Regions from separate parts of the Bacillus sp. P4_D3 genome, predicted to be linked through region 2. Evidence: riboswitches for the same ligand, from Rfam matches in the RefSeq annotation. Region 2 holds a riboswitch; the other holds the start of a gene.
The links. Region 2 has a riboswitch for cyclic di-AMP ahead of AC1DTM_RS08375 (hypothetical protein). Riboswitches for the same ligand answer to the same signal wherever they lie in the genome.
Positions count from the first base shown of each region.

Region 1: another riboswitch for cyclic di-AMP. It lies ahead of AC1DTM_RS14655 (APC family permease); the one in region 2 lies ahead of AC1DTM_RS08375 (hypothetical protein).

Region 1 covers NZ_JBFUIN010000136.1:406-4,888, forward strand. The annotation lists partial or broken gene AC1DTM_RS14640 (hypothetical protein) at 1-417, opposite strand, end outside; gene panE (2-dehydropantoate 2-reductase) at 593-1,525, shown strand; gene AC1DTM_RS14650 (hypothetical protein) at 1,588-1,716, opposite strand; cyclic di-AMP (ydaO/yuaA leader) riboswitch at 1,856-2,002, shown strand; gene AC1DTM_RS14655 (APC family permease) at 2,145-3,971, shown strand.
Region 2 covers NZ_JBFUIN010000038.1:11,346-21,180, reverse strand. The annotation lists gene AC1DTM_RS08420 (hypothetical protein) at 1-265, opposite strand, end outside; gene AC1DTM_RS08415 (patatin-like phospholipase family protein) at 463-1,317, opposite strand; gene kdpDN (KdpD-like non-kinase potassium sensor) at 1,466-2,620, opposite strand; gene kdpC (K(+)-transporting ATPase subunit C) at 2,677-3,258, opposite strand; gene kdpB (potassium-transporting ATPase subunit KdpB) at 3,275-5,365, opposite strand; gene kdpA (potassium-transporting ATPase subunit KdpA) at 5,379-7,046, opposite strand; gene kdpF (K(+)-transporting ATPase subunit F) at 7,066-7,146, opposite strand; gene AC1DTM_RS08385 (SipW-dependent-type signal peptide-containing protein) at 7,143-7,247, opposite strand; cyclic di-AMP (ydaO/yuaA leader) riboswitch at 7,343-7,488, opposite strand; gene AC1DTM_RS08380 (hypothetical protein) at 7,750-7,980, opposite strand; gene AC1DTM_RS08375 (hypothetical protein) at 7,997-8,383, opposite strand; cyclic di-AMP (ydaO/yuaA leader) riboswitch at 8,477-8,624, opposite strand; gene thiD (bifunctional hydroxymethylpyrimidine kinase/phosphomethylpyrimidine kinase) at 8,714-9,529, opposite strand; gene AC1DTM_RS08365 (thiazole biosynthesis adenylyltransferase ThiF) at 9,536-9,835, opposite strand, start outside.

The sequences.
Region 1 (4,483 bases), on a different contig from region 2:
GTTAGGAGCGGTTTTTATTTCTGTCCGAATTGTTAAGAACCCAAGCTCATAAGGACAAAGTGTTACATCAATAGAATGTATCTTGAATGGAACGGAAATAAGGTTAGTTGTTAAATGTCCATTTAAATTAAGGTCTTTAGAATAGCGCTGTAATCCTTTTTGATGTTCTGAATGAGGAAAGAGAATTTTATTTGTAAAGGAAAGATAGTATGCTTCCATATTTTGATGTGAAACTTGAAATTTCCCGTAATATGTATTTTCATCTTCAAGATGATCGAGTCGAAAAGGTCGAAAATCATTTTTTTGTAAGAAAGGGAACATATTTTGTTCATATCCAGTTTTAAACGAAAACGGGAATATAAATTGAAATATAGCTGTTGTTACATCTTTTTCCTCGATTGTTTGTATTGCCTCCATTTACATTGTTTCCTTTCCGTATAAGCTATAGAAACAACATGCCCAATTTTTCTTGAAAATAACCTCTCTTGTTCATTAGATTAAGAATGAAAATTCAGCTTATTTAACAAAGGACATGTATAATGTTATGTATACTAAAATTAGTATAATTGTGTTAGAAAAAGGGGGATGTTGTATGCGTATTTTAGTATTAGGAGCTGGGGGCGTTGGCGGATTTTTCGGTGGCCGATTAGTAGAAAAGGGAGAAGATGTTACATTTCTCGTTCGCAGCAAAAGAAAACAGCAATTAGAAGAAAAAGGCCTTGTTATTCGTAGTGTTAATGGAGATTTTTCATTTCAACCGAAATTGGTAACGAAAGAAGATAGAACGACTCCATTTGATGTGATTTTATTTTCAACAAAAGCGTATCATTTACACGAGGCGACCATAGATTTAAAGCCGTTTGTAGGTAAAAATACTGTAATAATCCCATTGTTAAATGGTATCGCTCATTTATCACTATTACAAAAGGAATTAGGTGAAGAGAAAGTAATTGGCGGTCTATGCTTTATCGAGACGACATTAAACGATCAGGGAGAAATTGTACAAACGAGTGCTGCCAACAGACTTGTATTTGGGGAAATTAAGTCTCAAGATTCAGAGAGAATAAAGCTTATTTCTAAAACATTTGCAGATACAAAAGCTAGTTTTGTTTTAAGTGAAAATATTGTGCAAGATATGTGGCATAAATATTTATTTATCACCGTAATGTCAGGTGTGACAACATTAATGCGTGCGCCGATAGGACCGATTCGTGAGAGTGATGGAGGCCGAGAATTTATTAGGAACTTATTTGAAGAATCAGTGCAAATCATGAAATCTATGGGGGCTCCAGTTAAGGAGAATATAGCCCAGGAACATATGAAAACGATTGATAAAATTTCGTATGATATGAAGTCATCGATGCAACGGGATATGGAAAAAGGTTCGCTCATTGAAGGGAAGCATTTACAAGGATACTTATTGAAATTAGCAGAGGAAATGTCTATAGATGTGCCTTTATTAAGTGTTGTGTATCAAAATTTAAAGGTGTATGAAAAAATGATTTTTACTAAAGAAATGGTATGAAAAAGAGTAAAGGATAGCAAAATATAAATGTTGCTATCCTTTTTTTGTTTCTTTTTGACAATTTATTCGTTTCTTTTCGGTTTATCTGTCGTATTTCGTTCTCTTTCACGTTTACCATATAGCTGATTAATTTCATTTGCTACTGCATCTAAATAGGAATCGGAAAAAAGTGGCTTCTTTTCTTTAGACATACGGGTCTCCTTTGTGGATTTTTAGTATTCATTATGTATATTTTTCGGTGGATTATGCGCAATCGTTTTAATTTTTTTCTTTTTTAAAATTTTTGTTTACTTTTTGAAAATAAAGGAGTATTATAATCCACAGTTTCAATTTTCTAAATCGCTGAAGCCGCATGGTGCGGGGGACCCGTTCTTATGGATTAGTACATAATCCAATGGGGTGAATCCTTGAAAAAGGTAGGGCTACTCATAGGCCCGAATCCGACAGCTAACCTCGTAAGCGTTATATTGAGAAGGAAGGTGGAGCTTGTGCGACAAAAAAAATAATGTCTACAAGTCTATTTCGTTATGGCTTGTAGACATTTTTGTTTTCTGAAGAAATAGTTTATCGCTGTAACTAGCAGAATCGTTCGTACAAAATTATTGGAGAGTGGACAGCATTGGTTTCATCTATTAAAAGATTTTTAATTGGAAGACCGTTAAAATCAACTGAGTTAGGAGAGCAAAAACTTAATAAAACGAAGGCGCTAGCCATTTTATCTTCTGACGCATTGTCATCGGTCGCATACGGACCAGAGCAAATATTAATTGCACTAGCAGGTCTTGGAGCAATAGCTTATTGGTATTCCATTCCGATAGCTGTTGGGGTATTAGTATTATTGACAGCTCTTATTTTATCTTATCGACAAATTATTTTTGCTTACCCTCATGGCGGCGGAGCATATGTTGTATCAAAAGAAAATTTAGGGATGAATCCGGGATTAATAGCTGGAGGATCTTTATTAGTCGATTACATTTTAACTGTTGCAGTAAGTGTGTCCGCAGGTACAGATGCACTCACATCAGCTTTTCCTAGTTTACATGCACATAATGTAATCATTGCGATTATATTTGTCATATTGATTACCATCTTAAATTTAAGAGGCGTAACGGAATCAGCTTCCGTTTTAGCATATCCGGTTTATTTATTCGTTGTAGCATTATTTATATTAATTGGTGTAGGAATATATAATATTTTGACTGGTCACGTTTCACCCACGCTGCATTCGCCAATTGGAACACCAGTTGCGGGAATTAGTTTGTTCTTACTGTTACGAGCATTTGCTTCAGGAAGCTCTGCTTTAACGGGTGTTGAGGCGATATCTAACGCAATTCCAAACTTTAAAGATCCTGCACCTAACAATGCAGCGAAAACATTGCTTGCAATGGGTGCATTACTTGCAGTTTTATTTTCTGGAATTGTCTTTTTAGCTTATTATTACGGAATTAATCCAAGTAAGGAAGTAACAGTCGTTTCACAAATTGCTGAACAAACTTTTGGACGTAATTTCATGTACTATTTCATACAAGGTACAACAGCTTTAATATTAATTCTTGCGGCTAACACAGGTTATTCTGCATTTCCACTATTAGCGGTTAATCTTGCAAAAGATAAGTTCATACCGAGAATGTTTACGATTAGAGGAGACCGCCTAGGTTATTCAAACGGTATTATTATACTTGGGATTTCTTCGATTATTTTAATTGTAGCTTTTCAGGGGAAAACAGAACACTTGATTCCGCTATATGCAGTAGGGGTATTTATTCCGTTTACACTTTCTCAAACTGGAATGGTACTAAAATGGCTTCGTGAAAAGCCTGAAGGATGGGCTTTAAGATTAACGGTTAATTTAATTGGTGCAGTCATTAGTTTTATCGTTATGAGCATGTTCTTTTTAACTAAGTTCGCACAAGTTTGGTCAATCCTTATTTTCTTACCTTTTATTATCTTCTTGTTCCATCGAATTAAGAAGCATTATGATGCAGTGGGCGATCAATTAAGTTTAAAAACTTGTGAACCACTTGTTCCGATTGAAGGGAATGTAATTGTCGTTCCTGTAGCTGGTATGACTCATGTAGTAGAAAATTCATTGAACTATGCTAAGGCTCTTTCTGCAGATCAAGTTATCGCTGTATATGTTGCTTTTGACAGAGAAGAGGAAAAGAAATTTGAAGAGAAATGGGAGAAGTGGCAACCTGAAGTAAGGCTTGTTACATTACATTCTCATTATAGAAGCATTATTCAGCCGCTTACAAAATTTATTGACACAGTGCAATATAAAGCGAGTGAATCAAATTACCGAGTTACGGTCGTTATACCACAGTTTATTCCGAAAAAAGGTTGGCATAACATTCTTCATAATCAGTCTAGTTTACTCATTCGTGCGTATTTACTCTATAAAAGAAATGTTGTTATTACGACAGTTCCATATCATTTGAAAAAGTAATAAGATTTTTTAAGGATAGCTTCACGAAAGTGAAGCTATCCTTTTTGTGTATATGCTATGCATAATTGCATATAGGCCTTAAAGTTATATTGATATAATGTAATCACTTATGAGTAAACAGTGTTTTTTGTTGTGATATATGGATATTTTAATGGAGGAAGTTAAGTGGATTTTATTTTGGAATAAGGACATGAGGTCTTGAAAATAAAGGGAATTAAAATACTTCTTTACGATAGATGAATAGCTGTGTTTAAATGACCTTACAGTACAAAACTTTAATAAAAACAAAACGGAATTTCATATTTACGTGCGTTATTTATCTTAAAATGAATAATATTTTCATGTAATATATTCACTGTGTGAATATGGAAATTGCGATGAAACAGAAATTTTATACAATGTTATTCATACTAAACACATGTGAAAAGTTATGAAATGTTTTATAACAATAAGTAAGTACTGTAGAAATAAAGTTTGAGAGAGGTGTTTCGTACATGACTCACGGTGAGAAC
Region 2 (9,835 bases):
TACTCACAGTAGCATTTAATGCTCTTCCAGATTCATGGGATCCTAATTTATCCGAAGCGCTTTCAATATATGAATTATTTCCATTTGAATTAATAAAAGAAATTGCTACTGAACAGCGAGATGCATTTTGATTCGTAGTCGTTTGAGCTCTGTAAGATAGTAGATTACCGCTTTTGTGACCACTTAAAGTTGGATAGAATGCACTTGTTGAGATTGATGTTGCTAATACTACTAAAGTTGTAATTGAAAAAACCTTTCCTTTCATTAACAATCACCTCATAAATTAAATAGTTTAGTAGCGCTACATCGTCATAATACCCTTCAAGCCAATTTTTCTCAATAATAAACCCATATGTTTTACAAACTCTTTAAACGCTTAAACATTAATACATTTTTAAAAAGTAACGTATAAGTAGCAATACAAAAAAGGCTGCAGAGAACTCCTTCTCCACAGCCTAATTATTATTTTTGCAAAAACGCCTGTAAATCTGCAAACTGTCTCTTCGCATCTTCATAGCCTTGCTCATATAGATTTTGTAATTTAGCCGTATCCTTTTCCATACGATCTACTTGAAGCGGCACTTCCGGGCGAATAACAAATAAATTACCAGCTTGTTCTTCTTTTTCAATGTAGTGAAGTGTTTCATTATACACTTCATAACGAGCTAGCATCGTGTTAACAAGGTTCGGGTATTTTTTATAAGCTTTCGTTGCAACCCAGCCAAATTTCGATTTTTTCTTTGCGTAACCATGGTTTCTCGTCAAAATAACGACTGATTTTTTAAATCCATCCTCCTGTGCTTTACGAACTGGAATCGGATCAGAAATCCCGCCATCTAACAATTGCTTACCACGGTAATTTACTACTGGTGCGATGAAAGGTAATGAACTAGACGCTTGTAATAAATTTAGCGCATCATCATTCGTTCCCTCTTTTTCAAAATAAACAGACTGTCCTGTTTCACAATCCGTTGTTCCTACAAGAAAGCGTTCGGGACTATTAAAGTATGTTTCAAAATCAAACGGCACATGCTTTTCTGGAATTTCATGAAAAATGAATTCCATATCAAATAACTGACGTTTTCTCCATAAGTTTTTATACGATAAATACTTCGGATGTGATACATAATCAATATTGACCGTTTTGTTTCTATTTCTTTGTCTGGAAAGATACGACGCTGCATGACAAGCACCAGCTGATACACCGACTACATATGGAAAATATAAATCTTGTTCCATAAAGTATTCTAGTATCCCACCAGTATATACACCACGCATACCGCCTCCTTCTAATACTAACCCCGTATTTTCAAGCATGTTATTCTCTCCTCTTTATATACATTGACTCTTTAATTATTCACTATGTTAAGTATCTTTTTCTATTATATATGAGTTCTTTCAGAAATTATATTCAAAAGGCTTGAAAAAAGAAAAATAGAGACTCCTGAACAATCCAGTCTCTATTTTAAGCTCTTTGATCAGCAACGATATGAATATCAATATACTTCGTTTGTCTCATAATTTCATTTACAATAGAACCTTTTCGTATTTCTTCCCACCGTGTTCTCGCCGATTGCCCAAGTAAAACTTGTGTCACCTGTAGTCTTTTCGCAACTTCAATAATAACGTCAGCTGGCTTTCTTCCTTTCGCTTCTTCTAATACAAAGCTCGCCTCAAATTGATTCGTTAGCGATTTCCACTCTTCAATTGTTTGCTTTTTCCCTGCTGAAAGGGAATCTATATTTTCCCTTTCTACATTTAAGACATACAATTCAGCGTTTAACCGATCAGCCATGCGCCAACCTCGCCGTATTAATTTCTCCGCTGTCGAACTATATTGCACACAAACGAGAATTTTTTCCTTCACGCCAATCGGTTCTATAACTGTTTGGCTAATTTTCTCATCCATATCATCTGCAACTTCTCGAAGTGATAATTCCCTTAGTGCCCCTAAATTATTAAGTGTAAAGAAATTTTGTAAGCTTTGTTGAATTTTTTCTTCCTTATATATCTTTCCATCTATTAATCTCTTCCTTAATACTTCCGGTGTTGCATCAACGAGTTGAATTTCATTTGCTTTTTGCAAAATAAAGTCTGGAATACGCTCTCTTACTTTTATATTCGTAATTTGAGCTACAATGTCATGAACACTTTCTAAATGTTGAATATTAAATGCTGATAATACGGATATGCCTGCTTCTAATAATTCTTGTACATCCATATAACGTTTCTTATTTTTAGATCCAGGAATATTACTATGCGCGAGTTCATCCACTACAACTACTTGCGGTGCACGCTTTATAATTCCTTCCACATCAAGCTCACAAAATAACTTTCCTTTATACTGTATTTCTTTTAAAGGGACTTTTTCTAAATCAGCAATCGCTTCTGCTGTCTCTTCCCTCCCATGTGTTTCAATTAAACCAATTACAATATCAATACCATCTTTTTTCATTTCTCTAGCATCATAGAGCATCTTATAACTTTTCCCTACCCCTGGTGCAGCCCCTACGTATAGCTTTAACTTCCCGCGATTTTGCTGACGAATATATTCTAGATACTCTTCTGGCGTCCGCCTTTGAAACGTCGGTTTATAATCATCCGCATACAAAATACTCACACCCTTTCTTTTGAAACAACGCTACCTCAATCCTTTAGATTGAGGTAGCGTTATTTCTATTTCATTAGTTTCTGTAATTCTAAATTTAACTTTAAGACATTCACGCGATCTTCTCCAAACAAGCCGAGCGCAGCGCCTTCCGTTTGATCCTTAATCAATTGATCTAGCTTTTCTTTCGGAATATTCGTTAATTTCGATATACGATCTACCTGTACAGAAGCCGCCTTTGGACTAATGTCAGGATCAAGCCCTGAACCTGAATTCGTCACTAAATCTATCGGTACTTCTGTAACTGGAACGGTTGGATTTTGTTTCTTCCAGTCTTCAATACTTTTCTCTACTCGTTTCTCTAAATCTGGATTAGACGGTGCATAGTTATTTGAACCGGATGCCTCTGCTTTATATTCTATACTAGAGACGCGTCCATGAAAATAACGTGGATCTGTGAAATTTTGACCGATTAATTTTGAACCAACTATTTCATCCTTATCATTATATATAAGACTTCCATCCGCATTATCCTTCATTACCGCTTGCGCAATACCAGTTACAATAAGCGGGTATACGAGGCCACACAAAACTAAAAATGTAAAAGTAATACGAATAATTGGTGATAGTATACTTTGTTTCTTCGCCATCTTTTTCCCCTCTTCCTTATATGAACAAGCCGACGATCATATCAATTACTTTAATTCCAATGAACGGAACGATAACCCCGCCAAGCCCGTAAATGAGTAAGTTTCGGCTAAGCAGCGCATTCGAACTCATCGGCTTATATGCAATACCTTTCATCGCTAGCGGAATGAGTAACGGAATAATAACCGCATTAAATATTAATGCTGATAAGATTGCTGAAAGCGGTGATGTTAATTTCATAATGTTTAATGCTTCCATTTGCGGAATCGCAAGTGTAAACATCGCTGGAATGATTGCGAAGTATTTCGCAATATCATTCGCAATACTAAACGTCGTTAACGCACCACGTGTCATTAACAATTGCTTACCGATTCCTACAACCTCAATAATTTTAGTTGGATTCGAATCTAAATCGATCATATTGGCCGCTTCTTTCGCAGCTGTGGTACCACTATTCATCGCCAATCCAACATCAGCTTGCGCTAACGCCGGGGCATCATTTGTACCATCACCTGTCATTGCTACAAGTTTCCCTTTATCTTGCTCTGCTTTAATAACCGCAATTTTATCTTCTGGTTTACACTCAGCAATGAATTCATCTACCCCTGCTTCTTTCGCAATTGTTGCTGCTGTTAATGGATTATCACCTGTACACATAACCGTTTTAATTCCCATTTGGCGCAATTGTTCAAAACGTTCACGCATACCAGGTTTTACTGTATCCTTTAAATAAATCAAACCGTAAATACGATCATCTACTGCAACTACAAGCGGTGTCCCGCCCTCTTTTGAAATTAAATCTGCTTTTTGATTCACATCTTTCGGAATTGTTCCACCTTGCGATTGAACCCATTCAATAACGGCACCGACAGCACCTTTTCTCACTTTCGTTCCGTCCTGTAAATCAACACCACTCATTCTCGTTTCTGCTTTAAACGGAACAAATTCACCTTGTTCTGCAAGTTCTCTATTATATGATATAGATTTCGTTTGTACATATTCTATAACTGATCGACCTTCTGGCGTTTCGTCTAAAACTGAGCTAATTGCAGCCCATTTTCCTACTTGCTCAATCGTTTCATTTCCTACAGGTAGCAGTGTATGTGCCATCCGGTTCCCGAAAGTAATCGTACCTGTTTTATCTAAAATAATTGTATTAATATCACCCGCAGCTTCTACTGCTTTCCCTGACATTGCTAGCACATTAAATTTTGTCACACGGTCCATCCCAGCAATACCAATCGCTGATAATAACCCACCAATTGTCGTTGGAATTAAACAAACTAACAACGCTACAAGTACAGCTGTTTCAATTTGAAACCCTAAATAATTTGTGAAAATCGGCAACGTCACAACAACGATTAAGAAAATAAGAGTTAAACTCGTTAATACTGTATTTAAAGCAATCTCATTCGGCGTTTTTTGACGAGCAGCGCCTTCTACTAATGAAATCATTTTATCAATAAATGATTCACCAGGATTGCTCGTAATTATAATTGTAATCTCATCACTTACGACCATCGTTCCGCCTGTTACGGAACAAAAATCACCGCCCGCCTCTTTTATTACAGGAGCTGATTCCCCTGTAATTGCAGATTCATCTACAGACGCTAATCCTTTAATTACTTCACCATCATTCGGAATCATTTCTCCTTGTTTTACAATAACAACGTCACCTTTTCTCAGATCAGTTGCTGAAACTTGAACAATATCTCCATTTTCTTTTACAACATTTGCAAACACATCTTTCTTCGATTGTTTTAAAGAATCTGCTTGTGCTTTACCACGACCTTCAGCTAACGCTTCTGCAAAGTTAGCAAATAAAACTGTAAATAATAGAATGAGAGAAACTGTTATATTAAACCATCCTGGTACACTATTAGAACTACTTGGAAGAAAGGATAAAATGAACGTAATTATAAAGCCAATTTCCACAATGAACATAATCGGATTCTTTATCATTACTTTCGGATTCAATTTCGCAAAGGATTGTTTCATCGCATGCGTCACGATATCACGATCCAACGTTTTCGCTTGTCTAACCTCATCTTCCACAGCATGTATTTGTGACTGATTTATTTGTTTTTCTTTTACCACTACCGGTCTCATCATTTACCCTCCATTACTTCAATGTAAGAAATTCTGCAATTGGGCCGAGTACTAACATCGGGAAGAATGTTAACGCACCAACAATTACAATCGTTCCGATAAAGATCCCTCCAAATAAACCATTATCTGTACGGAACGTTCCGACTGTTTCTGGCACTACCGTCTTCTCTTTCAATGAAGCTGCCACAGCTAACATTGTAATTAAGCTGAAATAGCGCCCTAAAAACATAACTAAACCAGTTGTAATATTCCAAAACGGTGTATTATCTGCTAATCCTTCAAATCCTGATCCATTATTCGCAGCTGACGATGTATACTCATATACAACTTGCGTTAAACCGTGGAAACCTGAATGAGAAATTGCATCCGTCCCTAAATTTGTTGAAAGAGCTAATGCTGAAAACCCTAAAATAAGTAATGGATGAAATAATATCGTTACCGCAATTAATTTCATTTCCTTACCTTCAATTTTCTTACCTAAAAACTCTGGTGTCCGTCCAACCATTAACCCAGATATAAAGACTGCAATAATTGCATACATAATAATGTTAACAAAGCCTGCTCCAACACCACCGTATACTGTATTTAACATCATATTTACGAGTGGTACTAAACCACCAATTGGTGTTAATGTATCATGCATCGTATTAACTGCTCCTGTTTCAGCAGCTGTCGTTACTGTTGCGTATAGTGAAGAAAATACTGTTCCAAATCGTACTTCTTTTCCTTCTGTACTTCCTTGTACATGTTCAATACCCATTCCATTTAACGCTGGATTCCCATTTAATTCCGCTGTAGTAATCGTTATAAACCCTAGTAAAAACACCATAAATAGTGAAACGAAAAGGATACGTCCTTGTTTTTTATTTCCTACCATTCGTCCGTACGTAAATGGTAGTGCTGTTGGCAATAACATCATAAGCATCATTTGTAAAATATTACTCATTTGTCCTGGATTTTCGAAAGGATGTGTAGAATTTGCCCCGAAAAATCCACCGCCGTTATTTCCAAGTTCCTTAATGGAAACGAATGATGCAACTGGACCACGCAAAATACTTTGCTTCGCACCATCAATTGTTTGTGCTGTAACTGCCCCGTCTAACGTTTGTGGTACACCAAGTGCGACAAAGACTAGCGCTGCAATAAATGCGATAGGAAGAAAAACTCTCGTTAATGCTCTCGTAAAATCAACGAAAAAGTTACCGAGTTCTTTTCCAGCGAGTCCTCTAATAAAAGCCATAACAAGTGCTAACGTCGTTGCTGGTGCCGCAAACATTAAAAATGTAATCCCGATTAATTGTGATAAATAAGATAAACCATTTTCACCGCTATAATGCTGTAAGTTTGTATCAGCCATAAAACTAATCGCTGTATTAAAAGCCAGCGTAGGCTCCATTCCTTCAATATGTGCTGGATTTAGCGGCAGCACACCTTGTAATCTGAAAATGAAATATACGACAACAATCATGAATCCATTGAGTAAAACTAATGATAATGCGTACTGTTTCCACGTTTGATTGTATGCTTTTACACCCGTAATTTTAAAAATAAGTTTTTCAAAAGGCCCGAATACTTTATCTAGCGTTTTGCTACCTTGAAAGGCTTTCTCTAAATAAATCCCCGTTGGCTTTGCTACTAAAATAAACAAGAGCATTGTAATAACGACTGCAACCCAAATCATAATGAATGATTCCCCCTAATTAAAACTTTTCTGGATTTAATAATGCGTACACTAAGTACACCGTAATCGCTGCAACAATAACCGATAAGGCAATCATCATGATTGCTTCCCTTCTTTCACAACTTTATCTGACCAACTTGCAAGACTTGCCATCGATGCGACTAACCCAACAAAAATCCCGATCATTACAACATCTAACATAACTACCCCTCGCTTTTTGTTAAAATTTACCATATAGTTATCAAAAAAAGAACACTAAGCTCCACTTAGTGTTCGAAACGAACAACACAAAGTAAACCTCCTCTCTAAACGCTTACGAGGTTAGCTGTCGGATTCGGGCCTAAAGAGTAGCCCTACTTTCAAAATTGAAAGATTCACCCCAAGTGACGATGCACAAAATTGGTTCCCCCGCTCCATTTCTGGAACTCAGCGATTTTAGGTTTTTTTGGAAATTTCATAAATGATTTATGAGAGTAAATATACTCCTCTATATTTAACTTGTAAAGAGGCAAATTACTAAAAAAAAGAAAATATTCCGTCGTTTAAGCGTTTACATTACGTGTTATTAATATTCTTTCATCTGTTTTCTTGTCTTTTCTTTCTTTTTCATAAAAATAATCCTTTAAATATGAAATAAAAAGAGCGAATTACATGAAGTGCATAGCTTGTTGCACTCAGTATTCGCTCTTTTTTCATTCAACCTTTATTCTCCTCGTAAAAATGCACGTAAATTTCTTCCCCGAATATAAACTTGCGACAGTTCTGCATGTAGCTGCTCATATTCGATAATATCTGTTTTTAAATATAAGGCATCTTTCGATGGCAATATTATATATGGCCTTGGAAAAATAGGATCGAGCGCCACCAATTCTTGAACTCGCTCTACCGATGCCACCCAACGATTCGCTATATCTCCTAGTAACAATACCTTCATCTTCGTTTCCCCCGCTCTATTCAAAAAATAAAAAAGAAATATTATCACAGTTCGTAAACACTACAAATTTAGCTCCAATTGTTTCATAGAGCCTGGCTGGATAGCGTTTATTCTTTGTAACAACAGTAATAGGCGCTTGAAAAGAGAAACGAATGCGTTCTGTGAAAAAGCTAACTATCGGAAGCTCATCTCCTAATAAAATTACTTTCTTAATCCGCTCGCAAATACTAGTAAAATCCTGCTCCTTATTACAGCTATAAGTCGAATCAAATCCACAATTCCTAACTTCAGCTGCTATCTCTTCATTTGCTGTAAAAATAATTAACTCATGCTGAAATGCTACTAGCTCTCTTAAACTCTTTATCTTATTTTCTTCTCCAACACAAATAAGCATTAATTCCATGTACCTCATCCTCCTTAGCATAAAAGAACTCAAACATAGATTGATATTCTCCTATACTAATCAGACCGACGAAGTGATATATCCATCATGGCACCGCCCTCTCTCAAGACGCTTACGAAGTTAGCTGTCGGATTCGGACTTTGAGAGTAGCCCTACTTTCAAAATTGAAAGATTCACCCCTAGTGACAACGCACAAATTGGTTCCTCCGCTCCATAAATTTGGACTCAGCATATTACAAAAATGTATTCTGGCTGATATATTACTCCTGTGTTTGGAAAAAGTAAACAGAAAAAAGCCAGTTGTAAAACTGGCTTTTCCATTCTTTATGCTTATGCTTTATTCAATTTGTACGCAAAATGATTCGTCGGCCCATGACCACTTCCAATATTCAACGGCTCTTCAATCGCTATACTAATAAATCGTTTTGCCTCTTGAACTGCCTCTTCAATTGAATACCCTTTAGCAAGTCCTGCTGTAACTGCAGACGCAAATGTACATCCGCTTCCGTGCGTTTGCTTCGAAGGAATTCGTTCACTTCTAAATTCAATAAACTCTTCTCCATCAAAGAGTAAATCAATTACTTCATTACCTTGATATTCTGCATGTCCGCCCTTCATAAGCACATATTTAGCACCTAATTCGTGCAATACTTTCGCAGCTTCTTTACTATCTTCTATATTTTGAATCTCCATCCCAGTTAACACTTCTGCTTCCGGAACATTCGGTGTTACAACAGTTGCTACTGGTAATAAATATTCCTTTAATGCTTGTACTGCTTCTTGTTGTAATAATGATGCTCCGCCTTTTGCAATCATAACAGGATCTAGTACAATATTATTCCAGCCAAATTTCTTAATATGTTCTGCAACGATTTGAATAATTTCACTACTAAATAGCATCCCTAGTTTCACAGCATCTGGTGTTAAATCTGTACCAATTGAATTCAACTGTTCCGTAATTCCTTCTAAAGAAACAGGATATACCCCTTGAACGCCAAGCGTATTTTGAGCAGTAATTGCTGTAATAGCCGTCATTCCATACACACCAAGCTCTTGGAATGTTTTTAAATCTGCTTGAATTCCAGCGCCGCCTCCGCTATCAGATCCTGCAATCGTTAAAGCTTTATTCACTTTCATCCCACTCATCCTTTTCTATCCAAAATAGCGATGATAAATTGTTTTCGCTTCACTTATATCTTTCGTTCCATGCACAAGTACACGACCATCTTTGAAAGCAACTAATCTCTTTTCTTCAACAGAAAATGATAATAAATATGGATTTACATTCAAATCATTCACGCGATTATTCAGCAATTCTTTATATTGCTCAAAATTCATTTCTTCTTTATGAGGTGGTCTAATTTGAACTGTATTTCTCCCGCATAACACTGCTGTTTTTGAAGTGTTTTCTTTATTTAAATACGGATATAACGCTTGCTCACCACACGATAG